Linked DNA regions of Rhizobium sp. SSA_523. Each later gene encodes a partner of the first gene's protein in a complex. Links are inferred from orthologs where the notes say so. Each region holds a gene or a part of one and is shown in the gene's direction. Other genes may lie near its edges. The genes, in order: QTJ18_RS15220 and uvrB.

What was found.
Region 2: the proteins of QTJ18_RS15220 (region 1) and uvrB are in contact, whole or in part, in a crystal structure (PDB 7EGT), measured with the Thermus thermophilus proteins. The link is inferred for Rhizobium sp. SSA_523 from one-to-one orthologs. Residues at the interface, in WP_096412145.1 of Thermus thermophilus: His654, Arg656, Phe657, Gln666, Asp668, Glu669, Lys680, Arg681, Leu682, Ser683, Lys685, Tyr686, Ala687; in WP_096411307.1 of Thermus thermophilus: Glu23, Leu25, Arg26, Asp27, Gly28, Glu29, Arg30, Phe31, Arg55, Glu326, Asp327, Phe328, Glu379, Ser382, Gln383, His398, Gly400, Arg401.

What each region holds. Positions count from the first base shown.
Region 1 is NZ_CP129382.1:1,406,302-1,412,162, forward strand. Bases 948-4,093 are described here. They hold QTJ18_RS15220 (ATP-dependent helicase), read left to right. Parts: upstream 948-1,342; coding sequence 1,343-3,844; downstream 3,845-4,093. Other genes in these bases: QTJ18_RS15215 (efflux RND transporter periplasmic adaptor subunit), read right to left, coding at 948-985; QTJ18_RS15225 (amidohydrolase), read left to right, coding at 3,841-4,093. In the rest of the region: more of QTJ18_RS15215, read right to left, coding at 1-947; more of QTJ18_RS15225, read left to right, coding at 4,094-4,986; QTJ18_RS15230 (DUF2778 domain-containing protein), read right to left, coding at 4,996-5,861. UniProt on the Escherichia coli protein: A helicase with DNA-dependent ATPase activity. Unwinds DNA duplexes with 3'-5' polarity. Translocates on single-stranded DNA with 3'-5' polarity. Initiates unwinding more efficiently from a nicked substrate than double-stranded DNA.
Region 2 is NZ_CP129382.1:1,198,483-1,204,849, forward strand. Bases 2,461-6,112 are described here. They hold uvrB (excinuclease ABC subunit UvrB), read left to right. Parts: upstream 2,461-2,852; coding sequence 2,853-5,912; downstream 5,913-6,112. Other genes in these bases: QTJ18_RS14110 (class I SAM-dependent methyltransferase), read right to left, coding at 2,461-2,721. Also shown: QTJ18_RS14105 (putative bifunctional diguanylate cyclase/phosphodiesterase), read left to right, coding at 63-2,081; more of QTJ18_RS14110, read right to left, coding at 2,116-2,460; QTJ18_RS14120 (hypothetical protein), read left to right, coding at 6,167-6,364. UniProt on the Escherichia coli protein: The UvrABC repair system catalyzes the recognition and processing of DNA lesions. A damage recognition complex composed of 2 UvrA and 2 UvrB subunits scans DNA for abnormalities.

The sequences.
Region 1 (5,861 bases):
ACATGCCGGCGCGCAGCAGATCCTCGCCATTTTCGATCTTGGCCCGCACGCGAATGGTGCGGCTTGCCGAATCGACCCGGTTGTCGATCGAATCGATCTCGCCGGAAAAGGATTGGCCCGGACGGCTGACGGAGCTCGCCTCCACCGCAAGACCCGGCTTCAGCTGGGTGACGAACCGCTCCGGCGCCCAGAAATCGACGAGGATCTGCGAGCGGTCGTCGAGCGTCACAATGCTCGTCTGCGTCGTGACATTGTCTCCGACATTGACCGCGACGATCCCCGCGACGCCGTCGATCGGCGCCACGATGTCGCGCCGCTTCAGGTTGAGTTCCGCCGTGGCCAACGCCAGCTCGGCCGATTGTTCGGCGATCTGCGCATCCAGCACGTCGAGGCGGGCAACCGACCGCAGGTTCTTGTAGGATTGCGACCGCTCCCGGGCGCTATTGAGCGCCACGCGCGCCTTGTCCCGCTCGATCAGCTGCTCGTCATTATCGAGACGCGCCAGCAGATCGCCGGTCTTGACTCGCTGGCCGGAGCTGACGAGAATTTCGCTGATTGTGCCGGTGCTCTGCGGCATCACGACAACAGTCTGGATGGCGCGTCCATCGCCGATCGCCGCCAGACGGTCATTGACCGTTCCGGCCTCGACCGCTTCGGCCACCACGGTTGTAGCGCGACCGCCCTGCCCCCCGCCACTTCCCTGACTGTTACCTTGGCCGTTACCTTGGCCGCCCGCCTGACGACCAGCCTGGCCACTGCCCTCGCCTGCCGAACCGGAGCGCCCATTGGCCGCCGACCCCGCACCGCCGGCTGCCTCGCCGGCCCGAGCATTCTCCGCCTGTTGCGGAGCAATAAGCGCCACCAGCGGCTCCGGGACACCCAGCGACACGAAGCTCGAAGCCGTATCCGGACGCAGGAAAAGCCAAAGACAGGCGCCGACAAGCAGCACGGCGAGACTGAGGAGCACTTGCTTCCAGATGCGCATTCAAAACTCCAAGGGACAGACTGGACGATCCGATCGCGGCAGACGCCATTCATAACGGTCACGGACACGAACCGGATCAGGCTCGGCAGCGAGTGTTTGAGGCGCGCGCCGAACCGGAAGGCCCATATCAGCAAATTATTATATTCAATCAGACTTTCGGCAATGGCAGCATGCCCTACCTTACCAACTTGTCATGTAGAATCCATCACGCTGGCGTGAGCGCGGGGTGATCGGCCGTCTTTTTGCCATGCCAGGGCCTTGTTGTGCCCTGATCTTGCACCTTGCAGGCTGTACATAGGGAATGAAAGCAGAACATCATCTATGGCCATGTTCGTCCAGAACCGTTAGATTGTCGCCATGACGAACAGTTTCGATGACATTCCGTTCTTCGACGAGGAACCGGACCACGCGCCGCGCAGCAAAACCGGCCAGGCCAATTCCAACCCGGCTGTAGAAGCAGCCGGCGGATTGGGCATTGCCGCGCGTGCCATGGCGGCGCGCGACCAGAACCGGGCGCCCGACTATCTCTCAGGCCTCAATCCGGAACAGCGCGAGGCGGTCGAGACGCTGGATGGCCCGGTCCTCGTATTGGCCGGCGCCGGCACGGGCAAGACGCGCGTGCTGACGACCCGCATCGCCCATATCCTGGCGACAGGCCGCGCCTATCCCAGCCAGATCCTGGCGGTGACCTTCACCAACAAGGCGGCGCGGGAGATGAAGGAACGCGTCGGCGTCCTCGTCGGCGGCGCGGTGGAGGGCATGCCCTGGCTCGGCACCTTCCATTCGATTGGCGTGAAGCTCCTGCGGCGCCATGCCGAGCTGGTCGGATTGCGCTCCGACTTCACCATTCTGGATACGGACGACGTCACCCGTCTGATCAAGCAGCTCATCCAGGCGGAAGGCCTGGACGACAAGCGCTGGCCGGCCCGCCAGTTCGCCGGCATGATCGATGGCTGGAAGAACAAGGGCCTGACGCCCAAGGATATTCCCGAGGGCGATGCCCGCGCCTTCGGCAACGGCAAGGGGCGCGAACTCTACGCCGCCTATCAGGCAAGGCTGAAGACGCTGAACGCTTGCGATTTCGGCGATCTTCTGCTGCACCCGATCGATCTCTTCCGCCGCAATCCCGATGTGCTGAAGGATTATCATCAGCGGTTTCGCTATATCCTGGTGGACGAGTATCAGGACACCAATACCGCCCAGTATATGTGGCTGCGCCTGCTTGCCCAGCGGCCGAAGGACGTGGCTCAAAATGTCTGCTGCGTCGGCGATGACGACCAGTCCATCTATGGCTGGCGCGGCGCCGAGGTCGATAACATCCTTCGCTTCGAGAAGGATTTCGCCGGCGCCAGGGTGATCCGGCTGGAACGCAATTACCGCTCGACGGAGCATATTCTCGGCGCCGCCGGCCATCTGATCGCCCATAACGAAGGCCGCCTCGGCAAGACGCTGTTTACCGAACGCACCGATCCGGATGACGAGAAGGTCATCGTGCATGCCGCCTGGGATTCGGAGGAAGAGGCCCGTGCCGTCGGCGAAACGATCGAACAGCTGCAGCGCGGCGATTCGACGGGCAAGAAGCACAATCTGAACGACATGGCGATTCTGGTGCGCGCCTCCTTCCAGATGCGCGAGTTCGAAGACCGGTTCGTCACGCTCGGCCTCAATTATCGTGTCATCGGCGGCCCCCGCTTCTACGAGCGCCTCGAAATCCGCGATGCCATGGCCTATTTCCGCCTGGTGTGCCAGCCCGCCGACGACCTGGCATTCGAACGCATTGTCAATACGCCGAAACGCGGCCTGGGCGATACCACGGTCCGGGCGCTGCATGATTACGCGCGCGCCCGCGATATTCCCATGCTTGCCGCGGCGAGCGACCTGATCGAGACCGACGAGATCAAGCCGAAGGCGCGCAAAGCGCTGTTCGACGTGATTCAGAGCTTCAAGCGCTGGGCGGAACTGCTTGAATCGACTCCGCATACCGAGCTTGCCGAGCAGATCCTCGACGAGTCCGGCTATACCGACATGTGGAAGAACGACAAATCGGCGGAGGCGCCCGGAAGGCTGGAAAACCTGAAGGAACTCATCCGCTCGATGGAGGCCTTCGAAAGCCTGCGGGGCTTCCTCGAACATGTGTCGCTTGTCATGGATGCCGAGCAGAACGAGGAGATGGACGCCGTTTCCATCATGACGCTGCATTCCGCCAAGGGGCTGGAATTCGATACGGTCTTCCTGCCCGGCTGGGAGGAAGGCCTGTTCCCCCACCAGCGCGCGCTGGACGAAGGAGGCCGTTCCGGCCTCGAGGAGGAGCGCCGGCTTGCCTATGTCGGGCTGACGCGGGCAAAGCGGCACTGCCATATCTGGTTCGTCTCCAACCGCCGCATACATGGGCTCTGGCAATCCACGATGCCCTCGCGTTTCCTGGATGAATTGCCGCCCGCCCATGTCGATGTGGCCGAATCGGACAGCGGCTATGGCGGCTACGGTCGCGGCGGTTACGGCCAGTCCCGCTTCGACAAGGCCGATCCCTTCGCCAATTCCTATTCAACCCCCGGCTGGAAGCGGGCGCAGGCCAATAAGAGCGATGCGACGCGCGACAATTGGGGCAGCCGTTCGGGCCATGCCGTCGAGCGCATCGGCTATGGCGAGAGCGGGCCGCGGACGAAGACCATCGAAGGCGAGCTGATCGCAAAGTCGGTGGCCGACACGCCATCGCGCTTTTCCATCGGCGACCGCGTCTTCCACATCAAGTTCGGCAATGGCAATGTTGCATCCGTCGAGGGCAACAAGCTGACGATCGATTTCGATCGCGCCGGTCAGAAACGGGTGCTGGACGGTTTTGTGGAGAAGGCCGGATGAGCCTTTCGGAAACGGATTTGGCCGATCTCATCCTCTGGCGTCGGCATTTGCATGCCATGCCGGAGGTTTCGGGCGCCGAATATCAGACCGCTGCGGAAGTGGCGCGCTTCCTGGAAGCGGTCGGGCCCGATGCGATCGTCACCGGACTTGGCGGCACGGGCGTCGCGGCGGTCTTCGAAGGTGCCGGAGACGGGCCGACAGTCCTGTTCCGGGCCGAACTCGATGCACTGCCCATCGCCGAGCTCTCCGACCTGCCGCACCGGTCCCTCTTTGACGGCAAGGGCCATATGTGCGGCCATGACGGGCATATGGCGATCCTTGCCGCCCTTGCCCGCGCTTTCGGCCGGAACCGTCCCGCACGCGGCCGCGCCATCCTGCTGTTCCAGCCTGCGGAAGAGACCGGCGCCGGCGCCGCCGCCGTGCTTGCCGACCCGCAATTCGCGCCCCTGAGGCCGGATTTTTCCTTTGCGCTTCACAACATGCCGGGAATTGCGCTCGGAACGAGCTGGATCAAGGAGGGGCCTGCCAATTGCGCCTCCTGCGGGCTGAAGATCCGCCTCACCGGCAAGACGGCGCATGCCTCGATGCCGGAAACAGGAATTTCACCGGCACCGGCAATCGCCGCCCTCATTCCAGCCTTCATCGCGCTCGGTTCCGGAGATCTCGACGCCGGCGATCTCACGCTTGCCACCGTCACCCATGTCGCCATCGGCGAAGCCGCCTTCGGCATAGCGCCGGGAATGGGCGAGATCTGGGTCACGCTGCGCACGGTCTCCGACGATCAGATGACGGCCCTGAAGGAGAAAGCCGAGAGCATGGCGCGCGCCGCGGCCGAGGCCCATGGCCTTGCGCTGTCCTTCAGCTATCACGATGCGTTCGGACACTGCCATAATGATCCGCAGGCCGCCGCGATCATCCGCCGGGCGATCGCCGCCGAGGGCCTGCCCGTCGAGACAGGCACGGCGTTTCGCGCATCGGAGGATTTCGGCCGTTTCGGCTCCGTCTCACGATCGGCCATGCTGTTCCTGGGCTCCGGAGAGACCCATCCGGCCCTGCACAATCCCGATTACGACTTCCCCGATGCGCTGATTGCCGTGGGCGCCCGCATCTTCCTCAGGATCGCCGGCGACCTGATCGGCTGAGGCAGACGCTCAGCCGTCGTTCTTCAGGTAGTCCATGAGCGTGCGCGACTTGCTGCCATCGGCCGAAACCGGCGTGGCCGCCACATTCGACCCGCTGCCGCCACGCGGATTGATCTTGCGCAGCGCCGCCATCGGAATGCTCCCGTCATGGCGCGGCACGATGATCATATGGGTGACTTCGCCGCGCTGGAAGGCCTTCAGGAACTTGTCGTAATTGGCAAAGGCGACGCAGCCGTGCGAATCGCCGGGCCGGCTGCGCAGAAGATAGGTGTGGGCAAGCAGGCCGGTGCGGCCCTGGGGCGCGATGCCATCGGTCGGCGTCAGGCGGATGGCCGCCACGCCGTGGAACAGCTTCTCGCGCATCGACAGGCGATAGGTGCCGGGCGGCGTCGGCCCGCGCATCTTCACATGGGTGAATTTCGGATTGTCGCGCATCGAGCCGATGCCGGAATGGGCTTCCAGAACCGAGCCATTGGGCATGAAGACCTTGCCCGCCGTGATGTCGTAGACGGCGATCTTCGTTCCGCGGTCCGGCCACGGAACGGAAGGCGCCGTGCGCTTCATCGGATTTTCGGGCTTGGCGAAGGCGAGCGCCGTGGTGGCATCCTCGTCCTCGTCCTCTTCGACAATGGCCGGCTTGGCGCGCGTGGACGGCTTGACGGCGGAGGGGGCGATGGCCATGGCGAGCGCATTGGCAGGCGGACGAACGATCGGCAGCGGACCGGCCATGGGCAGGCTGTTGTCTTCGCTCGGTCCCGTGGCTTCGGCAACGGCCAGTTCCGCCGGGCTCTGCAGATCTGCGATCTCAATTTCGCCATCGGCCGCATTGCCGGGCGGATTGGCATCCCAGGCGACATTGCTTGGCGGCGCGACCA
Region 2 (6,367 bases), 210 kb from region 1 along the record:
GTCGAGATTTGATAGCCGATTAAGTAAAAATTATCGGTCATCCCGCATTCTGGCAGCAATCATTGCGCGAGCAGAGTGCCAGCACCGGGGAGGCCTCCATTACCACCGATCCTATCTCCGTCCTCGAACTTCGTTCGGCCCAGGCGACGATCGTTCTGCAGCGCCTGCCGGCGACCCTGCTCGCCAATTCGCTTGTCTCGCTCTCCGCCTATACTCTGGCGACATGGCGGGAGGCGGATGGCCGATCGGCCTTTCTCTGGCTCTGCGTCGTGCTCTCCACACTGGTCCTGCGCGCCGTAACGCGCATGGTGCTGCTGCGGCGTGGGCTGGCGGCCCGCAATCCGCTGCTGACGCTTGTCGTTTCGACAATGGGCTCAGGCATCAGCGGCGCCGTCTGGGCCACCCTGCCCTTCATCCTGCCGGAATTTCGCGGCTGGGGTGTTGATGGCGGCATCTACCTGATGGTGCTCGGCACGGCTGCGGGTTCGGTTCTTATGAGCGTCGGCTTCCGGTTCAACGCTCTGGCCTTCGCCATGCCCTGCTTCACCTCTGTGACCATCTCCCTCTTTCTTCAGGGAAGCGCCGTCGGCAGCCTTCTCGGCCTCAACGTCATCGCTTTGACAATCATCCTCGTTCGCGGCTCGCAGATCAGCGAGAATATCTTCCGGGAGAGCATTGAGCGCAAGCGCGAGGCGGCGGCGGTGACGCAATCGCTGCAGGCGGCCAATCATGACATTCTGGAAGCCAATGCGCGGCTGGAAATGCTGGCCAATCGCGATCCGCTGACCGGGCTGGCCAACCGCGCCGCCTTCAACGAGGTGTTGCGGCACGGCATCGCCACCGCAGGCCGGGAGGAGCGTCGGCTGACCCTTCTGGTGATCGATCTCGACCGGTTCAAGCATATCAACGATACGATGGGACATCAGGTCGGCGACGAGCTGCTGATCACCTTCGCCGCCCGTCTGCGCAGCAGCCTGCCCACCGCCAACAGCTTCGTTGCCCGGCTCGGCGGCGATGAATTTGCCGTCATCATCAGCGGCAAGGACCCGATCCTCGAAGGCGCACGCGCGGCCGAAATCATTCTCAACCAGGGCCGGACGCCCTTCCTGCTGCAGGGCCAGACCTGCATGCTGGGCAGTTCGGTCGGGCTCGCCACCTATCCGGACCATGCCGAGACCGCGGAAGAGCTCTTCGTCTCCGCCGACATGGCGCTTTACCGCTCGAAGGATCAGGGGCGTGGCCGCTGGCGCAAATTCGACCCCAAGCTGCGTGCTGCCGCCGAAAGGCAGCGTCAGATCGAGGCGGATATCGTCGCGGCCATTGAGGCCGGCCAGGTGGAAGCCTGGTTCCAGCCGCAGATCAACCTGGAAGACGACGCCGTCATCGGCTTTGAAGCGCTGGTGCGCTGGCATCACCAGAGCCTCGGCTTCATCTCGCCGCCGGAAATCGTCCAGGCGGCTTATGCGATCCATCAGTCCGAGAGGCTGACCGGCGCGATAGCCGATGCGGCCTGCAGGCTGCTGCTGGACCTGCCACGTCTCGGCCTACCGGAGGCAACCGTCGCCATCAATGTCTCGCCGCGCGAATTCGCCCTCTATTCCCTCGCCGAGCTTCTCGATGGCAAGGTGGCGCGCCATGCCATCCGTCCGGAACTCCTGGAGGTGGAAATTACCGAGGAGGCGCTGCTCGACACGGTGATTGCCGGCGAGCAGCTGAAACATCTGGAACAGTCGGGCTTCGCGCTCGCGGTCGACGATTTCGGCGCCGGCCACTCCTCCCTCACCCGCCTGATCGACCTCAAGGTCGACCGGCTGAAGATCGATCGCGGCATCATCACCCAAATTGCCGCATCCGAGCGCAACCAGGCCATCGTCTCCGCCCTGATCCGGCTCGGCGAAGCGCTGAGCGTGGAAATGCTGGCGGAGGGCGTGGAGACCCAGGCGGATGCCGCCACGTTGAAAAGGCTGGGCTGTCGCCAGGGCCAGGGCTATCTCTTTGCCCGGCCGATGCCCCAGAGCCGCATTGCCGGCTGGCTTGCCGAGCGCCAGGAACGCGCGATCCGCAAGACCAGGATCGGCTGACCCGCAAACGCGCGTCGGATCCCCGCGCCCGGCCTCAGAGGCGCTTGAGGCAATAGGAGAAATGCGCGTCCGGTTCCACCGTCAGATATTCGAACTGCCAGCCATATTCGACGCAGAACCGGTTGACCGCCTGCACCACGCCATAGACGACCGGTTTGATGACATTGCCGGTGCAGAAATCATGGCCGCAAATGCGTCCGTCGCGCTTCACCTTTGCGTCGCACAGCAGCAGCTCGTTCCAGGTGTTTTCGTAGGAATGATCGGTGTCGATATAGACCCAGTCGAAGCTGGCATCCGCAAATTGCGGCAGCATCTCCGTCGATCCGCCCAGATGCAGCATGACGCGGCCGCTTTCAATCTCGCCGGCAAACATCTCCTTCACCCGCTCATGTCCCTCATTGTAGCGGTTGAGGTCCCAGGGATCGATCAAATGCAGCTGGGAGGGGCGGTTCAGCGTCATGATCTCCTGCGAATAATCGCCGAAGGCGACGCCGATCTCGGCGACCACGCCACCATGCGGCAGGCGATGCAGAAGCTCGGTGCGGTTGGGCAGAAGGCGGCAGTTTTCCGTGTGATGCAGCGACAGCATGGTGCGCGGCGTGCTGTTCTTCAGCGCGAGCCGCTTGTCGAGGGACAGCATGGGGTCTGGTACTCCGTTTCTCTCACTCACCGCATGTAATCGCAAACTCCGGCAATGAGAACCCGTTGCCGTTCCCAATTTGTTTCGCTGGCACTCTTCCAATTGCGTGAGAGTCTCGCCATATTCCCGGCATGTCGAAAGCTCCGAAAAAGTCTCCGCCAAACAACGCCAGCAACGGTTTCGAGGAAGCGCCGCAGCGTGCCCTGGAGGGCGCACCGCTTTCCGGCTCGGTCGCCGATTGGCTGCAGCAGCTGGAAGCGGAGGCGGAAGCCTCCTCCGTCGAGACCCAGCGCGAGATCGCCTCCAAGGCAGGCAAGCATCGCAAGAAGATCGAGATCGCGGCCCGGGAAGCGGCGATCCGCGAGGCCAAGGAAGAGGAGGCGGCCAGAGCCAAGCGCAGCGCCCCGGCGGGGAAAGCCGGCACAGCCAAGAACACCACCGCCTCCAAGACCTCCCGCGGCGTCTCGATCGGTGCCTCCTCCGATCCGAAGACCCGCGCCGCCGCCGGCCTCAATCCGGTCGCCGGCATGGATATGTCGCTGGAAGAGGCGAAGACGCTATCCCCATCTCTCGCCCCCGGCGCGGTCACCGCCACAGTCGATGCACTGGCGAAGCTGATCGAAAGCGGCAATCCGCTGTTCAAGGACGGCAAGCTCTGGACGCCGCACCGCCCCGCGCGGCCGGAAAAGTCCGAGGGCGGGATCACGATCCGCATGGCCTCCGACTACCAGCCTGCCGGCGACCAGCCGACCGCCATCGCCGATCTGGTGGAGGGGATCAGCTCCGGCGAGCGGTCGCAGGTGCTGCTTGGCGTCACCGGCTCCGGCAAGACCTTCACCATGGCCAAGGTGATCGAGGCGACACAGCGGCCCGCCGTCATCCTCGCGCCGAACAAGACGCTGGCGGCGCAGCTCTATTCCGAATTCAAGAATTTCTTTCCCGACAATGCGGTGGAATATTTCGTTTCCTACTACGATTATTACCAGCCGGAAGCCTATGTGCCCCGCTCGGATACCTATATCGAGAAGGAAAGCTCGATCAATGAGCAGATCGACCGCATGCGCCATGCGGCGACGCGTGCCATTCTCGAACGCGACGACTGCATCATCGTTGCCTCCGTCTCCTGCATCTATGGTATCGGCTCGGTCGAAACCTATACGGCCATGACATTCCAGATGCAGGTGGGCGACCGCATCGACCAGCGCCAGCTGCTCGCCGACCTCGTGGCGCAGCAATACAAGCGACAGGACATTAACTTCGTGCGCGGCTCCTTCCGCGTGCGCGGCGATACGATCGAGCTCTTTCCCGCTCACCTGGAGGATGCCGCCTGGCGCATTTCGCTGTTCGGCGACGAGATCGATTCCATCACGGAATTCGATCCCCTCACCGGCCACAAGACCGGCGACCTCAAATCCGTAAAGATCTACGCCAATTCGCATTATGTGACGCCGCGCCCGACGCTGAACGGCGCGATCCGGGCGATCAAGGACGAGCTGAAGCATCGCCTGGCGGAACTGGAACAGGCCGGGCGCCTCCTGGAGGCGCAGCGCCTGGAGCAGCGCACCCGCTACGATATCGAGATGATGGAGGCGACGGGCTCCTGCAACGGCATCGAAAACTACTCACGCTATCTGACCGGCCGCCGGCCCGGCGAACCGCCGCCGACACTGTTCGAGTATATCCCCGACAATGCGCTGATCTTCATCGACGAGAGCCACGTCACCATCCCGCAGATCGGCGGCATGTATCGCGGCGACTTCCGGCGTAAGGCCACGCTTGCGGAATACGGCTTCCGCCTGCCCTCCTGCATGGACAACCGGCCGCTGCGCTTCGAGGAATGGGATGCCATGCGGCCGCAGACCGTTGCCGTCTCCGCCACGCCCGGCGGCTGGGAGATGGACCAGGCCGGCGGCGTCTTCGCCGAGCAGGTCATCCGCCCGACGGGCCTTATCGATCCGCCGGTGGAGGTGCGTTCGGCGCGCAGCCAGGTGGATGACGTTCTGGGCGAGATCCGCGAGACGGCGCTGAAAGGGTACCGTACGCTGTGCACTGTGCTGACCAAGCGCATGGCCGAGGATCTCACCGAATATCTGCATGAACAGGGCGTGCGCGTCCGTTACATGCATTCCGACATCGATACGCTGGAGCGCATCGAGATCATCCGCGATCTTCGTCTGGGTGCTTTCGACGTCCTGGTGGGCATCAACCTGCTGCGCGAAGGTCTCGATATCCCCGAATGCGGCTTCGTCGCCATTCTGGACGCCGACAAGGAGGGATTCCTGCGGTCGGAAACCTCGCTCATCCAGACAATCGGCCGCGCGGCCCGCAATGTCGACGGCAAGGTCATCCTCTATGCCGACAACATCACCGGCTCGATGAAACGGGCCATGGAAGAGACCGCCCGGCGCCGCGAAAAGCAGATGGCCTATAATATCGAGCACGGCATCACGCCGGAATCGGTCAAGGCCCGGATTTCCGATATTCTCGACAGCGTCTATGAGCGCGATCATGTCCGCGCCGATATTTCCGGTGCCTCCGGCAAGGGCTTCGCCGATGGCGGCCATCTGGTGGGCAATAATCTCCAGACGCATCTCAACGCGCTGGAGAAGGAGATGCGCAATGCCGCCGCCGACCTCGATTTCGAAAAGGCCGCCCGTCTGCGCGACGAGATCAAGCGCCTGAAGGCCGTCGAACTGGCCAGCATGGATGATCCGATCGCCCGCGAGGAGAGCAAGGCCCAGGAAGGCGTGCGCCGCAGCGCCGAGGCCACGCGCCAATCGCTGGACCAGTCGCCGGGTGAGCAACTGGCGAAGCGTGGCGGAAAGGGAGCCTCACCCCAGGATGCGCAGGCCTCTTATTTCGCCAAGCCCTCGCTTGACGATATGGGACCGGGCACCGATACGGCCATCCCCTCCGCCCCGGGCCAGACCGGGGCGCCGCTGTTCCGCAAGAACACGCTGGACGAAATGACTGTCGGCCGCACCGAAAAGCCCGTGCCCGGCAGGCTGCCGGAAAAACCGAGCGCAGCCTCCGCCGGCGACGACGGCAGGAAGAGCGTGAAGGCTGCGCAGACGGAGAGCGACCCCCGCCCGCTGGTGCGCGGCAAAACCGGCATCGGCTCCTATGAGGATCCGGCAGAGCTGAAGCGCAAGGGCCGCACGAAGGGCAAGACGGGGAGACCCGGGCGCTAGCGCTCTGGTCGCGAGGTGCTTTACCCGCCCACGCTCGCAGTCAGACAGACAGCCGATCATGCCACACGCAACTCCGCAGATCCTCGAGTCAAGCCCGCGGATCCGCAATGCCGCGCCTCCTCCGTTCCTGCAAAGACCGAAACCAAAACCGAAAGCGAAAGCGAAGCGGGTAAAAGCGCCGTGCGTTAAACCGGCGTCAACTCGGGCATGCCACAAATTTAGTCTGCAAGATAATTCGAAACTTCAGGACAGTGATGATCGGCTTTATCAACACGCATAACCAGCCCGTCTACATCAATCCGGCCCAGGTGCTCTATGTCACCGTCTATGAGGCGGAGGTGTCGATCATCGCGCTTGCGGTGATGAGCGGCAACGGCAAGCCGGTTTCCATCTATGTTCGTGGCAGCGTCGATGAGGTGCAGGCCCGGCTGGCAAGCCGCGCCGCGGCCTGAGCG